DNA from 2 places in the Nitratidesulfovibrio sp. HK-II genome. Region 2 is predicted to be linked to the other one. Evidence: riboswitches for the same ligand, from Rfam matches in the RefSeq annotation. Region 2 holds a riboswitch; the other holds the start of a gene.
What was found. A riboswitch is a leader RNA that binds a small molecule or an ion and turns the genes downstream of it on or off. The one in region 2 is predicted to bind cobalamin.
Positions count from the first base shown of each region.

Region 1: linked by a shared signal. The riboswitch ahead of metE (5-methyltetrahydropteroyltriglutamate--homocysteine S-methyltransferase) and the one ahead of RVX_RS14290 (ribonucleoside triphosphate reductase) in region 2 are both predicted to bind cobalamin.

Region 1 is NZ_AP036014.1:4,067,751-4,079,144, forward strand. It holds gene RVX_RS17015 (vitamin B12-dependent ribonucleotide reductase) at 487-2,805, shown strand; partial or broken gene ftsE (cell division ATP-binding protein FtsE) at 3,061-3,750, shown strand; gene RVX_RS17025 (cell division protein FtsX) at 3,909-4,817, shown strand; gene ilvD (dihydroxy-acid dehydratase) at 5,157-6,824, shown strand; cobalamin riboswitch at 7,326-7,555, shown strand; gene metE (5-methyltetrahydropteroyltriglutamate--homocysteine S-methyltransferase) at 7,671-10,001, shown strand; gene RVX_RS17040 (class I SAM-dependent methyltransferase) at 10,363-11,169, shown strand; gene hisS (histidine--tRNA ligase) at 11,320-11,394, shown strand, end outside.
Region 2 is NZ_AP036014.1:3,371,081-3,382,474, forward strand. It holds gene RVX_RS14275 (L,D-transpeptidase family protein) at 1-907, shown strand, start outside; gene RVX_RS14280 (hypothetical protein) at 886-1,788, shown strand; gene RVX_RS14285 (hypothetical protein) at 2,016-2,357, opposite strand; gene RVX_RS14290 (ribonucleoside triphosphate reductase) at 2,635-4,749, opposite strand; cobalamin riboswitch at 4,918-5,156, opposite strand; gene RVX_RS14295 (flagellin) at 5,465-6,292, shown strand; gene RVX_RS14300 (hypothetical protein) at 6,806-7,183, shown strand; gene RVX_RS14305 (DMT family protein) at 7,519-7,878, shown strand; gene RVX_RS14310 (sensor domain-containing diguanylate cyclase) at 7,865-9,940, opposite strand; gene RVX_RS14315 (hypothetical protein) at 10,362-10,490, shown strand; gene RVX_RS14320 (ABC transporter substrate-binding protein) at 10,511-11,394, opposite strand, start outside.

The DNA.
Region 1 (11,394 bases), 700 kb from region 2:
GCGGTCCTCCGTCCTCCCCCCCCCACTCGCGCCCGCATCCCGCACTTGCCCGCCGCGCGCCTGCGTGCACCCGGAGTGCGGCCCCGACTGTGCCGCATCGACATTGCGCGCCGGTTGGGCTCGCCACGTCCGGCAGACCTGCGCAACTGACGGCGCGCCTCGCCCTTTCGCCGCACCCCGCACGCGCAGACATCTGTTGGCCGTGCAACGCATCGTTTTCCCCACCCGCATTTTGTGCATCTTTTTTTCCACTGTGATTCCTGGCCATTATGCCGTATTACAATATGACATCAAATTCGCCTTCAGCACGCCATCCGTGTATTGGCGGTGTCTTTCCCGCTGCATGGCAGACTGTGGAGAATTTCTAGAGACTCTGGATTTTCCCGTCCTGCCGGGTTACACCCTGTTCTGGTCACAACTGCATGCGCGGAAAAATTTTCCGTTCAAATTCAACATATTATAAAATTATCATCGGAAAACAGCCACATGACACTCCCCGCCAACCAGCCCCTGCCCACCCCGCCCCCCATGCCCGATGCCCTGCCCGACGTGGCCCTGAACCCCAACGCCAGGATCGTGCTGGCCAAGCGCTACTACCGCAAGGGCCCCGACGGGCAGCCGCAAGAGGACGCCCGCACGCTGTTCTGGCGCATTGCCGGGGCCATCGCGGCCGAAGAGGGGAAGTACAAGAAGTCGCCTTTCAAGGTGGATGCGCTGGCCCGCGAATTCTACGACCTGATGACCGGCTGGAAGTTCCTGCCCAATTCGCCCACGCTGATGAACGCGGGCACCGACCTGGGCCAGCTTTCCGCCTGCTTCGTGCTGCCGGTGGGCGATTCCATCGAGGAAATCTTCGACGCCGTGAAGCACGCCGCCATGATCCACAAATCCGGCGGCGGCACGGGCTTTTCCTTCTCGCGCCTGCGGCCCAAGGAGGCCCGCGTGGGCTCCACCGGCGGGGTGGCCTCCGGCCCGGTGTCCTTCCTGCGCATCTTCAACACCGCCACCGAGCAGATCAAGCAGGGCGGCACCCGGCGCGGGGCCAACATGGGCATCCTGCGCATCGACCACCCGGACATCATCGAATTCATCCGCGCCAAGGAGCGCGACGGAGAATTCAACAACTTCAACCTGTCCGTGGGCCTGACCGAAGCTTTCATGAAGGCCGTGGAGGCCGACGAGGAATACGACCTCATCGCCCCGCACTCCGGCCAGGTGCGCGAGCGCCTGAAGGCCCGCAAGGTCTTCGAGATGCTGGTGCAGAAGGCGTGGGAAAGCGGTGACCCGGGCATCGTGTTCCTGGACCGCATTAACCGCGACAACCCCACCCCCAAACAGGGCGAGATCGAATCCACCAACCCCTGCGGCGAACAGCCGCTGCTGCCCTACGAGGCCTGCAACCTGGGGTCCATCAACCTTTCCGCGTTCTTCGTGCCCGGCGCCGCCACGGCACCCACTACAAAGGACGGCGGCCTGCCGCATCCCTCGCCGGAAAAGGCCATCGACTGGGCGGAGCTGAAGCGGGTCATCCATCTTGGCGTGCGCTTTCTGGACAACGTCATCGACGCCTCGCGCTTTCCGCTTGAGCGCATTACCGAAACCGTGCACCGCAACCGCAAGATCGGCCTTGGCGTCATGGGCTGGGCCGACCTGCTGTACCAACTGGGCATCCCCTACGACAGCCAGGAAGCCATCAGCCTTGGCGAGCGGATGATGCGGTTCGTGCTGGACGAGGGCCGCGCCGCCTCCAAGGTGTTGGCCAAGGAGCGCGGCCCCTTCCCGGCCTATGCGGAATCGACCTTTGCCGAGCGCGACATGGGCCCCTACCGCAACGCCACCGTCACCACCATCGCGCCCACGGGCACGTTGTCCATCATCGCCGGGTGCTCGTCGGGCATCGAGCCGCTGTTCGCGCTGTGCTTCTCGCGCAACGTCATGGACGGCGAACGCCTGGTGGAGGTGAACCCCCACTTCGAGGCGGCCCTGATGACCACCGGCAGCCACAGCAGGAAGCTGATGGAGGCCGTGGCCGAAAAGGGCTCCATCCAGGCCATGGACCACCTGCCCGAAGACCTGCGCCGGGTGTACGTGACCGCCATGGACATCGCCCCGGTGTGGCACCTGCGCATGCAGGCGGCCTTCCAGAAGTACACCGACAACGCTGTGTCCAAGACCGTCAACCTGCCCAACTCGGCCAGCATCGACGACATCCGGGCCATCTACTGGATGGCCTACGAGCAGGGCTGCAAGGGCGTCACCGTGTACCGCGACGGCTGCAAGGCCGTGCAGGTGCTGTGCACCGGCGAAGGCGAAAAGAAGGACGACGGCAAGGACGACGACCACAAGACCGCCGTGCGCCAGCGCCCGGACATCGTCTACGGCTTCACCCAGAAGGTGCCCACCGGCCTCGGGGCCATGTACCTTACCGTCAACGAGGCCGACGGCAAGCCCTTCGAGGTGTTCGCCACCATCGGCAAGTCGGGCCGGTCCATCACCGCCAAGGCAGAGGCCATCGGCCGCCTGGTGTCGCTGGCCCTGCGTTCCGGCGTGGAAGTGCGCGACATCGTGCAGCAGCTCAAGGGCATTGGCGGCGAGCACCCGGTGTTCCAGAAGAAGGGCCTCTTGCTGTCCATCCCCGACGCCATCTCGTGGGTGCTGGAAAACCGCTACCTGAAGGGCGAACTGCCCCCCCATGGCCCGGTGAACGAACTGGACAGGCAGCGCTGCCCCGATTGCGGCGAGGACCTGGTGTTCCAGGAAGGCTGCTACATCTGCCCCGGCTGCGGCTTCACGAAATGCGGGTAGGAAAAATCAGGTAAGAATAACCGGGGGAAGGGACCTTTTGCGGCAGCCGTTAGATGAGCGCAACGCGCGAATCTTACGGATGGCGACCGCAACGCGCAAAAAGGTCCCTTCCCCCGGACCCCCATCCTCCAAAACTTTTCATTTGGGCTCCCCCATCTTTTTCATACGGTCACGCCGCCCCCTTCTTGCCTCCCTTGCGCCCTTGTTCCCTTGCCTCTTGCAATGTCGCGCGGGCTTTGCTTTGATGCGGCCAGCATGCTCAAGGTCAGCCACCTGTCCCATTCGTTCGGCGCGCACTGGGCGCTGAAGAACGTCACCTTCTCGCTGGAGAAGGGGGAATTTCTGTTTCTTTCCGGGCCTTCGGGCGCGGGCAAGACCACGCTGCTGCGCCTGCTGCACGGGGCCTTGCCGGTGCAGCGCGGCGCGGTTTCGGTGGCGGGGTTCGACCTTGCGCGCCTTACCGGGCGCACCGTGCCGCTGTTGCGGCGGCAGGTGAGCGTGGTGTTCCAGGATTTCAAGATTCTGCCCGAGCGCAGCGTGTACGCCAACGTGGCCCTGCCGCTGGAAGTGCGCGGCCTTGCGCCGCAGCACATCGGGCGACGGGTGCGCGCCGTGGTGCGCGCCCTGGGGCTGGAGAACCGGCTGGACACGCCCGGCGGCGAACTTTCCGGCGGCGAACAGCAGCGGGTGGCCGTGGCCCGGTCCATCGTGGTCAACCCGCAGGTGCTGCTGGCCGACGAACCCACCGGCAATCTGGACCCGGAACTGTCGCTGCGGCTCATGGACATCTTCATGCAGTTCCACGCCTACGGCACCACCGTGGTGCTGGCCACGCACAGCCCGGAACTGATCCGCCGCCATTCGGACGCGCGCCTGCTGCGGCTGGAGGACGGCATGATCACCCACGCCAACTGGGCGGGTGGCGAGGTGTTCCGCTGCGCCGACGGCGGGCTGCACCTGGGAGACGGGGGCGATGGGGGGGGCGGCGGACGCGGCATGGACCCCTGCGGGCTGGACGCGCCGGGCATCCCCGGCGGTTCCGCCGCGCGCCAGGACGACGCCGAAGACTCCAGCGAACGCCGCGACGGGCGGCTGTCACTGTGATGCGCACCCTGTTCCGCCTGCTGGGCCGTGGCGTGGCCGACCTGTTCCTGCATCCGTGGGCGCAGCTGCTGTCCCTGGCGGCGGTGACCCTGGTGGTCTTTCTGTCCGGGCTGTTCCTGATGGCCCTGGCCACGGTGGACGCCGAGCTCAGCGCCTCGCGCGGCGAGACCGTGTACCAGGTGTACTGGCGGCCCGGCACCGACATGGGCCACGTGCGCGGCCAGTGGGAAGAAATGCGCCACCTGCCCTGGCTGGCCAGCGTGGAAACCTACAGCCCCGACGAGGCGCTGACGGCCCTGGCCCGCCGCATGGGCGAGACGGCTGGCGGCGCGGGCGGCGGGCTGCCCGGCGGCCTTGATGTGGGCTTTCTGTCCGGCAAAAGCCCCCTGCCCCCCACGGCCCTGCTGACCTTTGCCCCGCGCGAGGCCGACCCGGAGAAATGGTCCGCCGACACCCAGGCCTACCTCAAGGCCCTGCCCGGCGTGGAGCGCGTGGCCGCATCGCCCCTGCGCGACGAACTGGGCAAGGCGTGGCGCTCGGCCAGCCGCTTCGTGATCTGGCCCACCGTGGGGTTCCTCGGCGTGGTGCTGGCGCTGGTGGTGGGCAACACCGTGCGGCTCACCCTGTCCACCCGCCGGGAAGAAATCGACATCCTGCAACTGGTGGGCGCGCGCAACTGGTACATCCGCCTGCCCCTGATGGTGGCGGGCGCGCTGCAAGGGCTGCTGGGCGGGGGCCTTGCCTGCCTGCTGCTGGCCGCCGTGCACTGGCGCTTCCGCACCGCGCTCAACGTGCCGCCCCTGCTGCTGGAACTGCGCCTGCCCCCGCCGGAACAGGCCGCCCTGCTGCTGGCCGTGCCCGTGCTCATGGGCATCCTGGGCAGCTGGATTGCCGTCCGCAGCCGGTAGGGGTACAAATTTCCACGGGTGACCGGAAGCCCGGCCCTGCTGCCTGCCTTACGGACGCGCTACGCGCCTCCTGACCGCCGCCGCAAGACGCCGCCCCGCTCCCCAGCCCCCCTCTCCCCGAGGCATTTCCCTTGGGGCGACACAGCCACGCGGCCATACCCCCGCAGGCTGACGGCGGTCGCCACACCAATCCGCACCGCCATGCCCACCCAATCAAAAAGTTTTGCGGGGTGGAGAGGGGATGCGGGGGAGAGGAGGGACGCTTTTCCAAAAGCGTCCCTCCTCTCCCCCGCGAACCAACCCTACGAGCCAACGACGCATACAATGAGGACGCAGACCATGCGCAGCAAGAAGATGACCCATGGATTGGAGAAGGCCCCGCACCGTTCGCTGCTGCATGCCCTGGGGCTGACGCGCGAGGAGATCGAGCGCCCCCTGGTGGGCGTGGTGAACGCGGCCAACGAGGTGGTGCCCGGCCACGTGCATTTGCACACCATTGCCGAGGCAGTGAAGGCCGGGGTGCGCGCGGCGGGCGGCACGCCCATGGAGTTTCCGGCAATTGCCGTGTGCGACGGCCTGGCCATGAACCACGAAGGCATGCATTTTTCGCTGCCGTCGCGCGAGATCATTGCCGATTCCATCGAGATCATGGCCACGGCGCACCCGTTCGACGCGCTGGTGTTCATCCCCAACTGTGACAAGTCGGTGCCTGGCATGCTCATGGCCATGCTGCGGATGGACATTCCGTCCATCATGGTCAGCGGCGGCCCCATGCTGGCGGGCGGCACCCTGGCGGGCCGCACCGACCTGATCAGCGTGTTCGAGGCCGTGGGCCGCGTGCAGCGCGGCGACATGACCATGGCCGAACTGGACGAGATGACCGAAACGGCCTGCCCCGGCTGCGGTTCGTGCGCGGGCATGTTCACGGCCAACACCATGAACTGCATGGCCGAAACCATGGGCCTTGCCCTGCCGGGCAACGGCACCATCCCGGCGGTGACGGCGGCGCGCGTGCGCCTGGCCAAGCACGCGGGCATGAAGGTGATGGAACTGCTGGAAAAGAACATCACCCCGCGCTCCATCGTCACTCCGCGCGCGGTGGCCAATGCCGTGGCCGTGGACATGGCCCTCGGCGGCTCCACCAACACGGTGCTGCACCTGCCCGCCGTGTTCGGCGAGGCCGGGCTGGACCTGACGCTGGACATCTTCGACGAGGTCAGCCGCAAGACCCCCAACCTGTGCAAGCTTTCCCCGGCCGGGCACCACCACATCCAGGACCTGCACGCCGCAGGCGGCATCCCGGCCGTGATGGCGGAACTGACCAAGAAGGGTCTGGTGGACACCTCGGTCATGACCGTCACCGGCAAGACCCTGGCCGAAAACCTGACCGAGCTGAACGCCCGCGTGCTCAACTACGACGTAATACATTCCGTTGACGAACCGTATTCGGCGCAGGGCGGCATCGCCATCCTCAAGGGCTCGCTGGCCCCGCAGGGCGCGGTGGTCAAGCAGTCGGCCGTGGCTCCGGAAATGATGGTGCGCGAGGCCGTGGCCCGGGTGTTCGATTCCGAGGGCGATGCCCACGCCGCCATCATGGGCGGCAAGATCAACAAGGGCGACGCCATCATCATCCGCTACGAAGGCCCGCGCGGCGGCCCCGGCATGCGCGAGATGCTGTCGCCCACCGCCGCCATCGCGGGCATGGGCCTGGGCGCGGACGTGGCCCTGATCACCGACGGCCGCTTCAGCGGCGGCACGCGCGGCGCGGCCATTGGCCACGTCTCGCCGGAAGCCGCCGACGGCGGCAACATCGGCCTGGTCAAGGAAGGCGACCGGATTCGCATCGACATTCCGGCCCGCAGGCTGGACCTGCTGGTGGACGAGGCGGAACTGGCCGCCCGGCGCGAAACCTTCGTGCCCAAGGAAAAGCCGGTCACCTCGCCCCTGCTGCGCCGCTACGCCCGTCAGGTGACCAGCGCGGCCACCGGGGCCATGTTCCGCAAGTAGTCTGCCGTAACAGGCTGGATTCTTACGGGGGAGGGACCCTTTTGCGGCAGCCGTAGGCGAGTCCACGAGCCGTACGGATGGCGTCCGCAAAGCGTGAAAAGGGTCTCCTCCCCCGAACCCCCACCCCCCAAAACTTTTATTTGTATTTCCTGCGCATTGCGAGGGCACCCCGAATGAGATCCAAGAGGCGACTGCCGCGCGACGGTCGTCATCCGTAAGACTCGCAAGCTCGCCTAACGGCTTCCGTTCTTGGCCGTTAAGGGCGTCAAAGAGCAAACCTTTTCAATAGCCTGTTAACCCTCCCTCGCCCCCACAGCATTCCCTGACGGCCCGTCGCACCATCCGGTGCGGCGGGCCGTTGTGCGTGGTTGCTGTGGATGGACTTTCGGCAAAATCCGCGCGCCCTCGCTTGACACTCAATCACTATATCAGTATTTGCTGATTTAGTGATGTTATCATCCCCGAGCACGGCAGACCGCTGCATGCTCGGACGTGGAAGGGAAACGGAAACCGGTGCAAATCCGGTACAGGCGCGCTGCCGTGTTCGGGCATGCCGCCCGCCGCCACCGCCAGCGCCATCCCGGCTCTCCCTGCCCGCACGGGCAACGGAGTTGTCGGGCATGGCACGCGGGAAGGTCGCGGGCCACGGCTCCGGACCACGCGATGCCCCTCGCAAGGGCGTTCGCGTGGTTGCGAAGCCTTTCACCCACCGCCCGTCAGTCGGAAGACGTCCCCTCCGCACCGCCCAAGGCCGCGCGAACCGGACCCCGGCATGCGCCCGCCCCACTGCAGGGGCGCGCGCTCGCGAATCGCTCTCACCTGTCTTCACGCATTCCGGAGGTGGCAATGCGTACCCACAACCTTGGCTTTCCGCGCATCGGCGGCAACCGTGAACTGAAAAAGGCCGTCGAGGACTACTGGAAAGGCGCGGCCACGCGCCAGCAACTGGAGAACGCCGCGCGCGCCATCCGCCTGCGCAACTGGACCCTCCAGCGCGAGGCGGGCATCGACGTGGTGCCCGTGGGCGACTTCGCCCTGTACGACCACATCCTGGACGCCGCCCTGCTGCTGGGCGTGGTGCCCCCGCGCTTCCGCCACGGCGACGCGCCCCGCGACATCGACCTGATGTTCCGCATGGCCCGCGGCCAGGGCGGAGAGCACCCCGTGTCCCCGCTGGAAATGACCAAGTGGTTCGACACCAATTACCACTACCTGGTCCCGGAACTGGACGCGGCCACCACCTTCGCGCCCGAGGCCGCCCCCCTGCTGGCCCACATCGACGAGGCGCTGGCGGCGGGCTTCACCCCCAAGGCGGTGCTGCCCGGCCCCATGACCTTCCTGTGGCTGTCCAAGCGCGTGGACGGGGGCACCCGCTGGTCGCTGCTGCCCGCCCTGCTCGACGCCTACGGCGCGCTGCTGCGGCAGGTGGCCGCCCGCTGCCCGCTGATCCAACTGGACGAACCCATCCTGTCTTTGGATCTGGCCGATGACATCCGCTCGCGCTTCGTGCCCGCCTATGCCCGGCTGCGCGTGGCCGTGCCGGACGCCACCCTGCTGCTGGCCAGCTACTTCGCCCCGGTGGGCGACAATCTGCCCGTGGCGCTGTCCCTCCCTGTGGACGTGCTGCACCTGGACCTGGTGCGCGGGCCGGAAGACCTGGCCCCGGCGCTGGACATCCTGGCCCGCGCGCCCCAGAAACCGACGGGCGACCCCGCGTTGCCGCAATCCGGCATTGCGCTTTCCCTGGGCGTGGTCAACGGCCGCAATGTCTGGCGCGTGGATGCCGACTCCGCCGCCTCGCCGGTGCGCGCCGCCGTGGCAGCCCTTGGCCCGGACCGGGTGTGGGTGGCCCCGTCCTGCTCGCTGCTGCACAGCCCCGTGGACCTCGACGCGGAAACCGGGCTGGACCCGGAAGTGGCGCAATGGCTGGCCTTTGCCAAACAGAAATGCGCCGAAGTGCGCCTGGTGGCCGACATGTGCGACCTGAACGGCCGCGCCGACGCGCCGGAGACCGCCGCCGCCCTGGCCCGCAACCGGGCCGCCTTGGTCGCCCGCGCCGCAAGCCCGGCCATCCACGACCCTGCCGTGGCCGCACGCGTGGGCACCGTCACCCCGGAAATGGGCTGGCGCGCCACGCCCTACACCGCCCGCATCGCTGCCCAGCGCGCCGCGCTGCGTCTGCCCCAGCTGCCCACCACCACCATCGGCTCGTTCCCCCAGACAGCCGACATCCGCGCCCAGCGCCGCAAGCTGCGCACCGGCCAGATCACCGAGGCCCAGTACGACGCCGCCATGCGCGAGGCCATCGCCACCGCCGTCCGCGAGCAGGAGGCCCTGGGACTGGACGTGCTGGTGCACGGCGAGCCGGAGCGCAACGACATGGTCGAATACTTCGGTGAGCAGTTGCGCGGCTTCTGCATCACCGCCAACGGCTGGGTGCAAAGCTACGGCACCCGCTGCGTCAAGCCGCCCCTGCTCTACGGCGACGTCTCGCGGCCCGGCCCCATGACCGTGCGCTGGATCACCCATGCCCAGTCGCTCACCGCCAGGCCGGTCAAGGGCATGCTTACCGGCCCCGTCACCATCGCCTGCTGGAGCTTCGTGCGAGACGACGTGCCCCGGCCCGTGGTGTTCCGCCAGCTGGCCCTGGCCATTCGCGACGAAGTGGCCGACCTGGAGGCCGCTGGCATTGGCGTCATCCAGATCGACGAGCCCGCCCTGCGCGAGGGGCTGCCCCTGCGCCGAGCCGCCCACGCCGCCTACCTGGACGCCGCCGTGGGCGCGTTCCGCCTGGCTTCGTCCGGCGTGCGCGACACCACCCAGATCCATACCCACATGTGCTACTGCGACTTCCACGACATCATCGACCATGTGGCCGCCCTGGACGCCGACGTCATCAGCCTGGAAGCCAGCCGGAGCCGCATGGAACTGCTGGAGGTCTTCGCCACCCACGCCTACCCCAACGAGGTGGGCCCCGGCGTGTACGACATCCACAGCCCGCGCGTGCCCTCCATCGACGAAATGGAAACCCTGCTCCGCGCCGCCGCCCGCGTCCTGCCCCTGGACCGGCTGTGGGCCAACCCCGACTGCGGCCTGAAAACCCGCGACTGGCCCGAAACCCGCGCCAGCCTCGCCCACCTCGTGGCCGCCGCCGCACGGGTGCGGGGCAACGCGTAGCGAAAAAAATCGCTGAAGAGTAACCGGGGGAAGGGACCCTTTGGAAAGGGTCTCCTTCCCCCGGACCCCCATCCCCCCAAACTTTTCATCGGGTAAAATTCTTTTCCCATCCTCGTTCCCGCCAGCCTCGCTTATTGTCGTCCACCCCCAATTGAAAAGTTTTGGAGAAAGGGGGTGGGGGTCCGGGGGCGGGGGAAAGAACCTTCTTCAAAAGGTTCTTTCCCCCGCCCCCGGTTCCTTCTACTTCTCCCCACCAGCCCTCCCCCCCCACGTCCTTCCGCACCCCGCACACCCTTTCCGCGCGGGGGGTCTTGGCGTATGGTGCGCGCAAAGCGGGACGTCCAACGATACGGGGAGGCGCATGAACCAGCGGTGGGATGCGGACACGGTGCGGGGCTACATGCAGTGGCTGGAGACGCCCATGGGGGCGTTTGCCGTGCGGCACGAGCAGCGGCTGCTGCACCACCTGGTGTCCGGCTGGCCCCGGCGCGGGCACACCCTGCTGGAGGTGGGCTGCGGCCCGGGGGTATTCCTGGAATCTTTCTGGGAGGCGGGGTTCGACGTCACGGGGCTGGACAGCAGCGAGGCCATGCTGGAGGCCGCGCGCGAACGCATGAACTGCCGGGCGGACTTCCACCTGGGCGTGGCGGACCACCTGCCCTTTGACGACGACGCCTTCGACTACGTTGCCTTGCTGACCAGCCTGGAATTCATGCCCGACCCGGCGGCGGCCCTGGCCGAGGCGTTCCGGGTGGCCTCGCGCGGGGTGCTGGTGGGCTTTCTGAACCGGATTTCGCCCTACTATCCCACCCACGGCATGCCGGCGCCGGGGCTGCGCGGCTCGCTGCTGCGGCAGGCGCGCTGGTTCAGCGTGGGGTCCATGTACGCGCTGGTGCGCGCCACCGGGGTGCCGTGCTCCATCACCATGCGCTCGGTGCTGCACGGCCCGGCGTGCACCTGGCGCGAATCGCGCCTGTTCGAAATGCTGAACGGCTGGATCAGCCTTTCGCCGTTCGGGGCATACGTGGGCATGCGCATGGACTTCGGCCGCCGCATGCCGGTCACCCCGCTGATGCTGCGCACGGGCAAGGCCGCCGTCTCGCGCATCACTCCCGGCCGTCAGCCCGCCACGGGCGGATACTCCTGCCGCGAAAAGCACGCCGGATAGCCGCCCCGCGCCCTTGCGGCGCGCGCGTGACATTCGACGATTTTGACAATACCCGCCCATTGGACTATCCATGGCTGTTTCCGCACCGGCGGGGCGCGGCGTGGAGTTCGCACGCCCCCTGCCGCGCGAGTCTGCATCCGGAAGCGAGCCATGAGCACCAACAATTCCGACAAGACCGCCGCCGACAAGGCCACGCAAAAGGGCACGGGCGACAAGGTGGGTACC
Region 2 (11,394 bases):
CGGCTCGGGCATCTGGATCCACAGCAAGGGGCACGATATCGTCCCGCGCGAGACCAAGGGCTGCATCGCCCTGAACCGCGCCGACATCGACAGGGCCGGCAAGCTGTTCGCCCCCGGCACGGCCGTTGCCGTGGCGGGCGACGTGGCCACCGACGCATCCCCCTCCAAGGACGACAAGGCCACCGCCCGCAAGCTGGAAGACAAGGTGAAGGGCTGGGCCAAGGCGTGGGGCTCGCGCTCGCCCGCCATGTTCGACTACTACGACGCCGATGCCTACACCGCCGCGCAGGAAGAATCCTTCGCCGCGTTCCGCAGCCAGAAGGAACGGCTGTTCAAGCAACTGGCGTGGATCCAGACCTCCGTTTCCGACGTGCAGGTGATGCAGGGCCCCGGCTACTGGGTAACCTGGTTCAACCAGTACTACCGCGCGCCCAACATGACCACCGAAGGCATCCGCCGCCTGTACTGGCAGCCCGACAAGAAGGGCGAGTACCGCATCGTGGGCATGGAATGGGTGCCCGCCGACGTGGGCATGGAAGCCAACTACCTCGAGACCGTCTCTCCGCAGGTCACCGCCTTTGTCGAAAAGTGGCGCAAGGCGTGGGAGCGCGGCGACGTGAAGGGCTACATCGGCTGCTACGCCGACGACGCCGAACAGGCCCCGCGCAAGGGCGCATCGTCCATCCGCCAGCAGAAGCAGGAACTGTGGCGCAAGGCCAAGCCCGCCAAGGTGCAGTTGAAGGGCCTGCGCATAGAGGCCGTGGCCGGTGGCGTGCGCGCCGACATGACCCAGGATTACCGCGACGTGACCGGATACGGCGACCGGGGCGTGAAGACGCTGCTGCTGCGCCAGGACGGCCAGGCGTGGAAAATCGTGAAGGAAGAATGGAGTCCCGCCGCCCGATGATGACCGACGAGAAATACAGCCTGCTGCTCATGCGCGACGACTGTCGCGTGCGTCGCCTGCGCGTGAGCCCCCTGGCCCTGCGACTGCTTACCGTGTCGCTGGTGCTGCTGCCGCTGCTGGCGGCCTTCGGGGTGTGGGCCGGTTTCTCGTTCTGGCAGGCCAACCGGACCCTGGTGAACCAGAACCAGGCCCTGGACCGCGACCTAAAGGAAGCGCGGGTGGAACTGGAACGCCTTTCCAACCTGGAATCCCTGCTGCGCAGCAGCGACCCGGAGGAACTGCGCGCCCTGCTGGGCAGCGCGGCCCTGGCCTCGCCGCCTGCTCCCGCTCCGGCGAAGCCAGGCGATGCCAATGGCGCGGGCGACGGCGTGGTGACCGCCCCCGGCCAGATTCACGCCCCGGCTGGAGCACAGGCTGGCGAGCAGACTCCGCTGCCCAGCGACGACCCGACACAGGCCGGGGTTGACGCCCGGGTTCCGGACGCAGCCAGCCAGGCCGTGGCCGCCGCCGTGGCCGACACGCCGGGCGAGGCGCGCGAGGCGTTGAGCACCGGCGAGGCCCGCGTGGACAACGTGACCGTGCGCCACGGTTCGGGCAAGCGGCTGCGCATCAACTTCGACCTGACCAACCCCGACCCCAAGAAACAGCTTGGCGGCCAGGCCCTGTTCTCGGTGGTGGCCGCCGACGGGCGCATCCAGCCCCTGAAGGTGGAGCCGGACACCAACCGTTTCCAGATCTCGCGGTTCAAGAAAATCGTCACCTCCGCGCCGCTGCCCGATGGTCTTGCCCCCGCCGACGTGCAGACCCTGGTGGTGGAACTGGAAGCGGAAGGCCGCATCATCTACCGCGAACAGTACCCCGTACCCGCGCCCGAGAAATAGACCGGGGCTCCGCCCGGCACCCCCTTGCGTTTCCCTCGGCCGCCCTTGTGGCGGCCGTTTGCATTTCCCGGCCGTTCCCGCCGCATGCCGCCACTTCCGACCCAACCGTGAATACGGCGCGCAATCCTTCTTCACCGGACGCAAAACCGCCCGGCATGCGCAGAGCCTGCCGGGCGGTCATTTCTTCATTCCGCTTCATTCCAAGTCCACGCCGTGACCGGTGCGGATCACTCGCGCAGGGGGGCGTCGCCACCATCCGGGCCCACCAGTGGCTGGCGGGCATCCGGCTCGGCATCCCGACCGCCGGGGCCGCCAAGCGCATGCCCGTTGCCGTTGCGCCCATCGGCGGGACGCACCGCGTCCAGCACCTCGCGCACCGTGTCCAGGGCCTGGCCGCGTTCCTGGGCCAGGCGCTGCCACTTCTTCTTTTCCTTCTTCAACGCCTCCACGGTCTGCAACAGGTCGCGCACGGTGTGGGCCGGGTAGCCCGGCGTGGCGTGCGCGCCCCGACGCAGTTCCTCGTCGTTGCGCTGGCGGATGGCTTCAAGCTGGGTGGCGTTCAGGATCACGGGGTCACGGGTGGAACCGTGGGCGGTTCCGGGTTCGGTTCAGGACATGACAGGGCATAATACCGCAAACAACGCAACGCTTCAGGGCTGTCGGAGCCATGAGGTTTTTTGTTCTCTGCCGAGGAAGGATGGCTTTTTATGAAGGAAGTGCGGCAGCCGTTATGCGAGTCTTCGAGCATTACGGATGGCGACCGCAGCGCGCTTCCATGGTATTCGACCGGAATAAAAAGCCAACCTGACGAAGGCAGAGGACAAAAGGACCATGGCACTGGCAGCCCTAGTCCGCAGTGGCGGGCTGCGGCAGCTTCATGTCCACTTCGGTGGCGGGCGCGCCGCAATCGCAGAACGAGCCCATGCCGTATTCCATGCGTTCCTTGTACTCCTGCTGCTTGCCGAGGTTCCAGCGGCTCACCGGGCGGTAGTAGCCCACCACGCGGGTGTACACTTCCGCCTCTTCGCCGCACTCGGGGCAGTTCATGTGTTCGCCGCGCAGGTAGCCGTGGGTCTGGCACACCGAGAAGGTGGGCGTGACCGAGATGTACGGGATGCGCGTCTTCTGCATGGCCTTCAGCAGGTAGTTCTTCACCGATGCCTCGTCGGGCGCGGCCTCGCCGAGGAAGGAATGGAATACCGTGCCGCCGTTGTACAGGGTCTGCAACTCGTTCTGGTGCTCCAGCGCGGCGAACACGTCCTCGGTGAAGCCCACGGGCAGCAGCGTCGAGTTGGTGTAGTACGGCGTCTCGCCGCCCGAGGTCGCGATGTCTTCGTACAGGGCGCGGTCGATGCGCGCAAGGCGGTAGCAGGTGCCTTCGCCGGGCGTGGCTTCAAGGTTGTACATGTGCCCGGTCTCTTCCTGGAAGCGCACGGTCAGCTCGCGCAGGTGATGCAGCACGCGCTTCATCAGGCGCAGCCCGGCCTCGGTCTCGATGCCCTTGCCCAAGAGGTTCAGGCAGGCCTCGTGCCCGCCGATGAGCCCGATGGTGGAGAAGTGCCCCGCGTAGCCGTTCTTGAGGTAGCGGCGCGAGAACGGGAACATGCCCGCCTCCAGCATCTGGGTGCACAGCTTGCGCTTGTATTCCAGGGCGTCGCGCGCCATTTCCGCGTACTCGGTGATCATGTCCAGGAAGTCTTCTTCCCCCTGGGCCAGGTACGCGAACTTGGGCAGGTTCAGGGTGACCACGCCGATGGAGCCGGTAAGGTCGCCCGAGCCGAACAGCCCGCCGGTGCGCTTGCGGATTTCGCGCAGGTCCATCTGCAGGCGGCAGCACATGGAGCGCACGTCCTCGGGGTTGAGGTCCGAGTTGATGAAGTTCTGGAAGTAGGGCGCGCCGTACTTGGCCGTCATGCGCAGCAGCATCTTGCCGGTGTCGGTGTCCCACGGAAAGTCGGGGGTGACGTTGTAGGTGGGGATGGGGAAGGAGAAGATGCGCCCGTCGGCGTCGCCTTCCAGCATCACCTCTATGAACGCCCGGTTGAACATGTCCATCTCTGCGGCGTAGTCGCCGTAGGTGGAATCCTGGAATTGGCCGCCGATGATCACCGGTTCATTGGCGATGTGCTTCGGCGGGGCCATATCCAGGGTGAAGTTGGTGAACGGGCTCTGGCCGCCCCAGCGCGAGGTGGTGTTCAGGTTGTACACCAGCTTCTGCACGCCCTGCTTGACCTCGTCGTAGGTCAGCTTGTCGTGGCGGATGAACGGGGCGAGATAGGTGTCGATGTTGTTGAACGCCTGCGCGCCCGCCCATTCATTCTGCAACGTTCCAAGAAAATTCACGATCTGCCCGCAGGCAGCGTCAAAGTGGCGCGCCGGCGAGGCGCAGCAGCGGCCCTTCAGGTTGAAGCCTTCCAGCAGCAGGTCGCGCAGGCTCCAGCCCGCGCAGTACCCGGCCAGGCCAAAGGACAGGTCGTGGATGTGGAAGTAGCCGTGGGTGTGGGCCAGGCGGATTTCTTCGGGGTACTTTTCCAGCACATAGCGCGCCTGCACGGAACCCGCCATGTGCAGGATGAGCCCCTGGAACGAATGGCCCATGTTGGAATTTTCGCTGACGCGCCAGTCGGACCTGTCGAGGTAGCTTTCGATCATCCGGGCCACGTCAAGGTAAGCCTCGTTCTGGCTGCGCAATTCGCGGCGCTTTTCGCGGTAGATGATGTACCGCTCGGCCACGGCGTACAGACGGGCTTCCATCAGCACGCGCTGGACGAGGTCCTGCACCTGTTCCTGCTCGGGGGTGTCCACACCTTCGAGCTTGGCTTCCACCCTCTGGGCCAGGCGTTTGCCCAGCAGGGGGTCCTTGATGCCGCTGGCCTTCAGGGCCTTGTTGATGGCGTGGCCCACCCGGTCCACGGACCAGGTTTCCACGCGGCCGTCGCGCTTCTGGATATGCAGGGGCATGGGGAATGGCTCCCGGACGGCGGGCCGACGGATTTCCGCGCGCCAAAGGCGCACGGCGGCGGGCCGCCCGTGGTAGGGCGCATCCGGGGGTACGTCGGTAACGTACCTCGGCGCGCGGCGTGTTCCGTGAATCTTCTTGAGTCCGTTCCGGGCATCCGCGTGCCCGTGGCGGCAAGAAGCGCTCCGGCCAGGTCTTCTGGCTTTCCCCCGTCCGGCCCGCCTTCCCGGCGCGGGCGGAACCCGGTGCCAGTGGCGCTGCGGCTGCGGAACGAAGCGTGAGCCTCGCACCCGTGCCGGGACGGACGTTGCGCGCCGTGCGCGCGGGGATCACAGCGGCGGGACCGCTCCGGTGTCGCACCGGATTCCCTTCGCCGGAGATCCTTGAAAGTCTTCGTGGCTGTTTTTCGTGGGAGCGGCGCGGCCGTGCGGCACACGTCGCCAATGCCCCCAGCATGTAGCAAAAGCAGGTGCCGGGTTCAACAGCCGAACGCGCCGCCTGTTGCCCCGAAAGGCCCCGCGGCGGCCCGCAACCCTTGCCGCCCTAGGCGTAAAAAAAGCTCCCCATCGGGCTGCCCAGCCGGTCCACGCCGCGCCCCCTGCCGGAGAGTGCGCCCCCGCACGGAACGGCGACCAGCGCAACGCCCCCCTAAAGTTTGCCGAAAACCGGCCGATACGCCTCATGAGGCGTGGTGTATCCACACGCCGGGGAGCGGACGTGGCCGACAAGTCGCTGAACACCATGCTGGTGGAATATTCGCTGCAGCTCCTGCAGCAGGACATGCTGACCAACTCGCTGTTCATGGGCGGGTCGGTGGGCAGATCACTGCGTGATCTTGTCCTGACCGAAAGCCAGTCGCTGAAGCTTACGGACCCCACGGCCGCCGCGCTCACCGGCCGGTTGAGGTCGGACGCGGCCATGCTGCGCCAGGCGTCCAGCAACGTGTCCGAGGCCAAATCCATCGTGGACCTGGCCAACGAAGCCACCACCACCCTCAAGACCGCCTTCACCCGCATGAAGGAACTGGCCAACGGCGTGGCCACCGGCACCATGACCTACGCCTCCGTGCAGGCGGAATACAATTCGCTGGCCTCGCAGATAACCCAGACCATCGCCTCCGCCTCATACAACGGCATCGCCCTGCAGGACGGCACGGCCTGGGCCGCCGACGACCGTATCACCGTGTCCGGCGGATCGGGCACCATCGAGATACAGTCCGGCACCGGCAGTTTCGACCTGGCCCTGTACGACTTCTCGTCATTCAAGAACGCCTTCACCAGCACCCAGATCAACACGGTGGCCAAGGCCGCCGCCATGGTCACCACCCTTTCCGGCCACATCACCACAGTGAACACCGTGGCCTCCAACTACGCATCGCGCTCCACCATCCTGGACGGCCAGGCCGCGTCGCTAGCCGCGCAGGCCGACATCATGGACACGGCCGCCGAAACCCGCGCCAAGGCCAACGAGAGCCGCTCGCTGGAGGAACTGGTGCTGGACCTTCTGCTGCGCGAAACCGGCACCATCACCGACGAGGAAGCCTGACCTTCCGGCGGCTTGCCCGCCGCGCCACGCCCCCACCGGCACGCCCCCCCCTTGCCGCCCCTTCTTGTCGCTCCACTTGCCGCTTTCCCCTTTGGCCATACCCTTGGGGACGGCCGGGTCTGACAGAAATGTCCCGCCCGGCCCCACCCGCAGCCCCCCTGCCATCTCCCCTCGCCGCCGTCTGCGGCGTCACTCGCGCGTGCAACACGGCCTCCCGCCGTCCCTGCCCGCCATGGCGCGCCGCGCCCAGCAAACTGCCTTGATAGTCCAACCAGCTCCGCAGCGGTTCATTGCCGCCGCGCAACGGGGTGTTACGAAATGTAACTTGTGGCCCGCCGCCGTTGACTTCGCGCGGGTTCGGCGCGATATGCGCCTCGTCGTGCCGGTGTGTCCGGCACGCGCGGCCCCGTCGGCGCTTCCGGTTTCCCGGTGCGCGCCGGGACCGGAGGCCCAACGCCATCAGCCGCCGCAACCGCGGCGCATTCCCCCCGGTTTTCATGAAGGAGAACCGCCATGTTGAAAAAAACGACCACCCTGTTCACCTCGCTTGCCCTTGCCGCCGCCGTTGCCCTGCCCGTCCTGCCCGCGATGGCCGATGACGCCACGCCCCCCACCGATCGCCCCGACCTGCGCAAGGAGCGCAGGGACGACCGCCAGGACCCGCGGCAGGACAACCGGCAGGACCAGCGCATGGAACGCAAGGATGACCGCAGGGAACAGCGCGACGGCCGCAAGGACGACCGCATGGAGCGCCGCGACGATCGCCGCGACCAGCACATGGAGCGCAAGGACGATCGCCGCGACCAGCGTGACGACCGCAAGGATGATCGCAAGGAGCGCCGCGACGACCGCAAGGACGACCGCCCCGCGCCCCCCGCTCCCGCCCAATAGCACCCGGACGCGCCGCCGGGTGTCCGGCGGCGCATGGTGACGACGGACAGGGGCCGCCGACCGGTGAAGGTCGGCGGCCCCGCATCGTTGCATGCCCCGGGGCGGGTGGTCCGCCCGCCCCCGCGTCAGGGCTGCCATCGACTGGCGCTCCACGGCACGCGCATCCGGCCTATCCGCTCCCGTCCGCTCCCCCCTCCCCGTTCCCGCCACGCAATTCCCCGCGTCTTGCCAGCCGCCGTGCCGCATGCGAAAAGGCGGCGGGTCAACGGGGCTTGCCGCCCCGCCTGGCCGAACACCCCGCGCGCCTACGCGCGCCCCGCAACCGGAGCCTTCCCATGCCCGTCCCTTCCACGCTGCCCGTGCCGGTGGTCACCATTGGCCTGCTGCTGCTTTCCAACGTGTTCATGACCTTCGCCTGGTACGGCCACCTGAAGTTCCGGGCCACGCCGCTCATGGTGGCCATACTGGCAAGCTGGGGCATCGCCTTCTTCGAGTACTGCCTGCAGGTGCCCGCCAACCGCGCCGGGTACGGCCACTACAACGCGGCAGAGCTGAAGACCATCCAGGAGATCATCTCGCTCTCCGTGTTCATGGTCTTCTCGGTGCTCTACCTGGGCGAGCCGCTGAAGTGGAACTATCTTGTGGGGTTTGGCCTGATAGTGGTGGCCACGTTCTTCATCTTCAAGGAATGGTGAGCAGGGAATCGGCCTCGTCGCCCTGTCCGCCCGGTCCGCAAGCACCTGGCAGGTCGAAGGCGCGCTCCACCCGGTTGCGGCCTCCCGCCTTGGCCCGGTAGAGCGCCCTGTCCGCCTCGCGCAGCAGCCCATCGGCCCCGTCGCAGGGCGGGCTTGCGGCAACGCCCAGGCTCAGGGTGACGGTAAGCGGCCCGCCGGACGTCAGCAGGGGCGCGGCCTCCACGGCGTACCGCAGCCGTTCCGCCACGGCCATGGCCTCCTCGGGCGCGGTGTCCGGCAGCAGCACGGCGAATTCCTCGCCCCCGATGCGCCCCACGGTGTCCACGTCGCGCACCTCGGCCCGGCAGATGGCCGCCAGCGCCCGCAGCACCTCGTCGCCCACGGCATGGCCCCAGGTGTCGTTGACCCGCTTGAAGCGGTCCACGTCGATGGAGACCAGGGCCAGCGGCGTGCCGTAGCGGCGGTGGCGCTGCACCTCGTGTTCCAGCGCCTCCAGGAACCGCCTGCGGTTGGCCAGCCCGGTCAGTCCGTCGGTGGTGGCCATCTGGCGCAGCCGTTCCTGCGCCTCGCGGTGTTCGGTGGTGTCGGTGATGATGCCGCAATAGACGATGCCGTGTCCGTCATCGTCCCCGTCGGGCAGGCCCGCGCCGTATCCCGCGTGCACGGGCTTGGCCTCGCCCCGCCACCAGCGCACCTCGCCGTCGGGCAGTGTCAGCCGCCCCTCGAACACCCAGTCGCCGCGCCGTTCGGCCGCGTCGCGCAGCGAAAGTTCCCACACCGTGCGGTCCGCCGGGTGCACCGGCAGGGCCTGCCAGTCGTGCTGCAATGCTTCGGGCTCGATGCCCAGTATCTCGCGGCTGCGCGGGCTGACGTAGGTGAACCGCCGCTCGCCGAGCGACTCGCGCCACTGGAAGACCACCCCCGGCACCGTGGAAGCGATGGCCCGCAGCCGCGCCTCGCTGGCGCGCAACTCTTCCGCCGCGCGGCGGGTGGCGGTGACGTCGCGTCCCACGCCGTAGATCAGCCCCTGATCGGGCACGGCGGCGGAATTCCACGATATCCAGCGCCAGGAACCGTCGCGGCACAGGTAGCGGTTCTCCACGCCGGTCAGCACGCCGTCGCGCAGCAGTTGCTGCATGGCCTGCGCGGTGGTCTCCTGGTCGTCCGGATGCACCAGCGACACCCATGGCCGGTCCAGCAGTTCTTCCTTGGACCAGCCCAGCACCGCCTGCCACGCGGGGTTCACCTCGCGGAAATAGCCGTCCAGGCCGCCGATGGCCATAAGGTCGGGCGACAGGCTGAACAGCCGCCGCCGGTCCTCCTCGGCGCGCCGCCGACCGGACACGTCGCGCACGATGCCCGCCACCCGCAGGGGCGACCCGTCTTCGGCGCGCTCCACCACCCGTCCGGTATCCTGAACCCAGCGCCACGTTCCGTCCGAACCCTGCACGCGGTATTCGGCTTCGTAGCGCTGCGAAAGGCCGGAAAGATGCCGTTGCCGCGCCCGATCCAGGCCCGACAGGTCGTCCGGGTGCACCAGCGCCCGCCACGACGCCATCAACGGTGCGCACTCCACGCGCCCCAGGCCCAGCACCTCGCCCCAGCGGGTGTCGCAGGCCACCTGGTCGCCAGCCACGTCCCAACTGAAGTTGCCGATGCCCGCGCCGTCCAGGATCATTTCCAGGTGCTGTTCGCTGCGGCGCAGGGCCTCCTCGGCCCGGGCCCGGTCAGTGATGTCGTGGATGATGCTGTACAACAGCGTGCGGTCGAAAAGCCGCACGGGTACGGAATGCACCTCTACCTCGCGCACCTCGCCCGAGGCCAGCCGGTGACGCGAGACGAAGCGCGTCACCCGTCCCCCGCACAGATCGGCCAGCCGGGCGGTCTGCTCGGCGACAGGCAGGGTGCTGATGTCTTGAATGGACATGCCGCAAAGCCGTTCGGCCGGGTGGCCGTAAAAGGCGGCCGCGGCAGGATTGGCCTCGATGATGCACCCCGCCTCGGCGTCCACCAGCAGCATCACCGCGGAATGGCGTTGGAAAAGCTGTTCGTACAGGGACACGCCCGGCGACAGGGATAACGGAAGGGACGGGGGGGATTGGGGAGGACAGGCGGAGGAAACAGGGGGGCCAGCGGCCGGAGATGGCGGGTCGGCCGGGGATGGCTCTACCACTGGCGAAACGGGCGGAACGTCACGAACAGACTCTGGCGCGCCGCCACGCGCGACGCCGCGCTTCGCGCCAGTCGCGCCAGTCGCGCCGGTCGCATCGGCTCCTTGTCCGCCGGGCATCGCCCGCTTCACACCGCGCACCATCTGCCGCCTCCCTCTGGTGCGGTATTCTATGACCTCTCCGGTGAAGATACGCAAACCCGTTATAATGCCGGTGCACCCCCTTTCACCCGATCCGAGGAGGTGCGGCAGAATCCGGCAGGACGGCGCAGGGCTCTGCAAAAGCGGACAAAACGGGGCATGGCCGGAAAACATGGCCAGCGTGGTCGACACGGACGAGGCGGACGGGGCGGACGGGGCGGACGGGGCGGAAAGCCCGAACAACACGGACTACGCGAAAGCGCGCGGAAAGGGGCCACCCTTCCCGCGCGCCGCCATGTAGCGTCACGAACTACGCTTCGTCTATTCCACCATCACGAACTTTCCGCCCTTCACCTGCAGCATGACCATGGAATCCTCTCCCAGGCCGTTGTGATCCTGCGGGCCAAGGTTGAACACGCCGCTCACGCCCACGAGGCCCTTGGTGGCCTCCAGCGCGTCGCGCACCTTTGCCGGTTCCGTGCCCACCTTGCGCATGGCTTCCACCAGCAGCAGCAGGGCGTCCCACGCGTAGCCGGAGTGGGTGTTGATGGGGTACTGCGCGTCGTACTTGTACTCGTCGCGATACAGGCGCACGAATTCGGCGATGACCTTCTTCTGCGGGTCGCCGTCGGGCAGGGCTTCCCAGGTCATCAGCTTGGTGGCGGGCATCAGGTCTCCCTCGGCAGCCTCGCCCGCCAGCTTGATGTAGGCCGGGTCGGGCAGGCCGTGGCATTGCAGCAGGGGCATGGTCAGACCCAGGGCGTGATGGTTCTTGGACACGATGGACCCGGCGGGTCCGATGGTCCAGCAGATCACCGCCTGCGGACCCTTGCCCGCCAGCGCGGTGAGCTGGGTCTTCATGTCCACGTCGGTGGGCTTGAACTGTTCCGCGCCCACGATCTCCACGCCGTATTCCGGGGCCAGCGAGCGCAGCCAGCGTTCGCCGTCCTGCCCGAAGTTGTCGCCCGAAAGCAGCAGGGCCACTTTGGTCAGTTCATGCTTCTTCAGGTGTCCCAGCACCTTGCGCACCGCCGTGGACGACCGCTGGGGCGACTTGAAGACATGGCGGGCGCTGCCGAAGTCCATGTTGCCCACCTTGCCTTCCATGATCACCGGGTCGCCGCCCACGGTCATCACCGTGGGTATCCCGGCGGACTCGATCTGGCGCTTCACGGCCATGCCCTCGTCGGTGCGGGTGGGCCCGA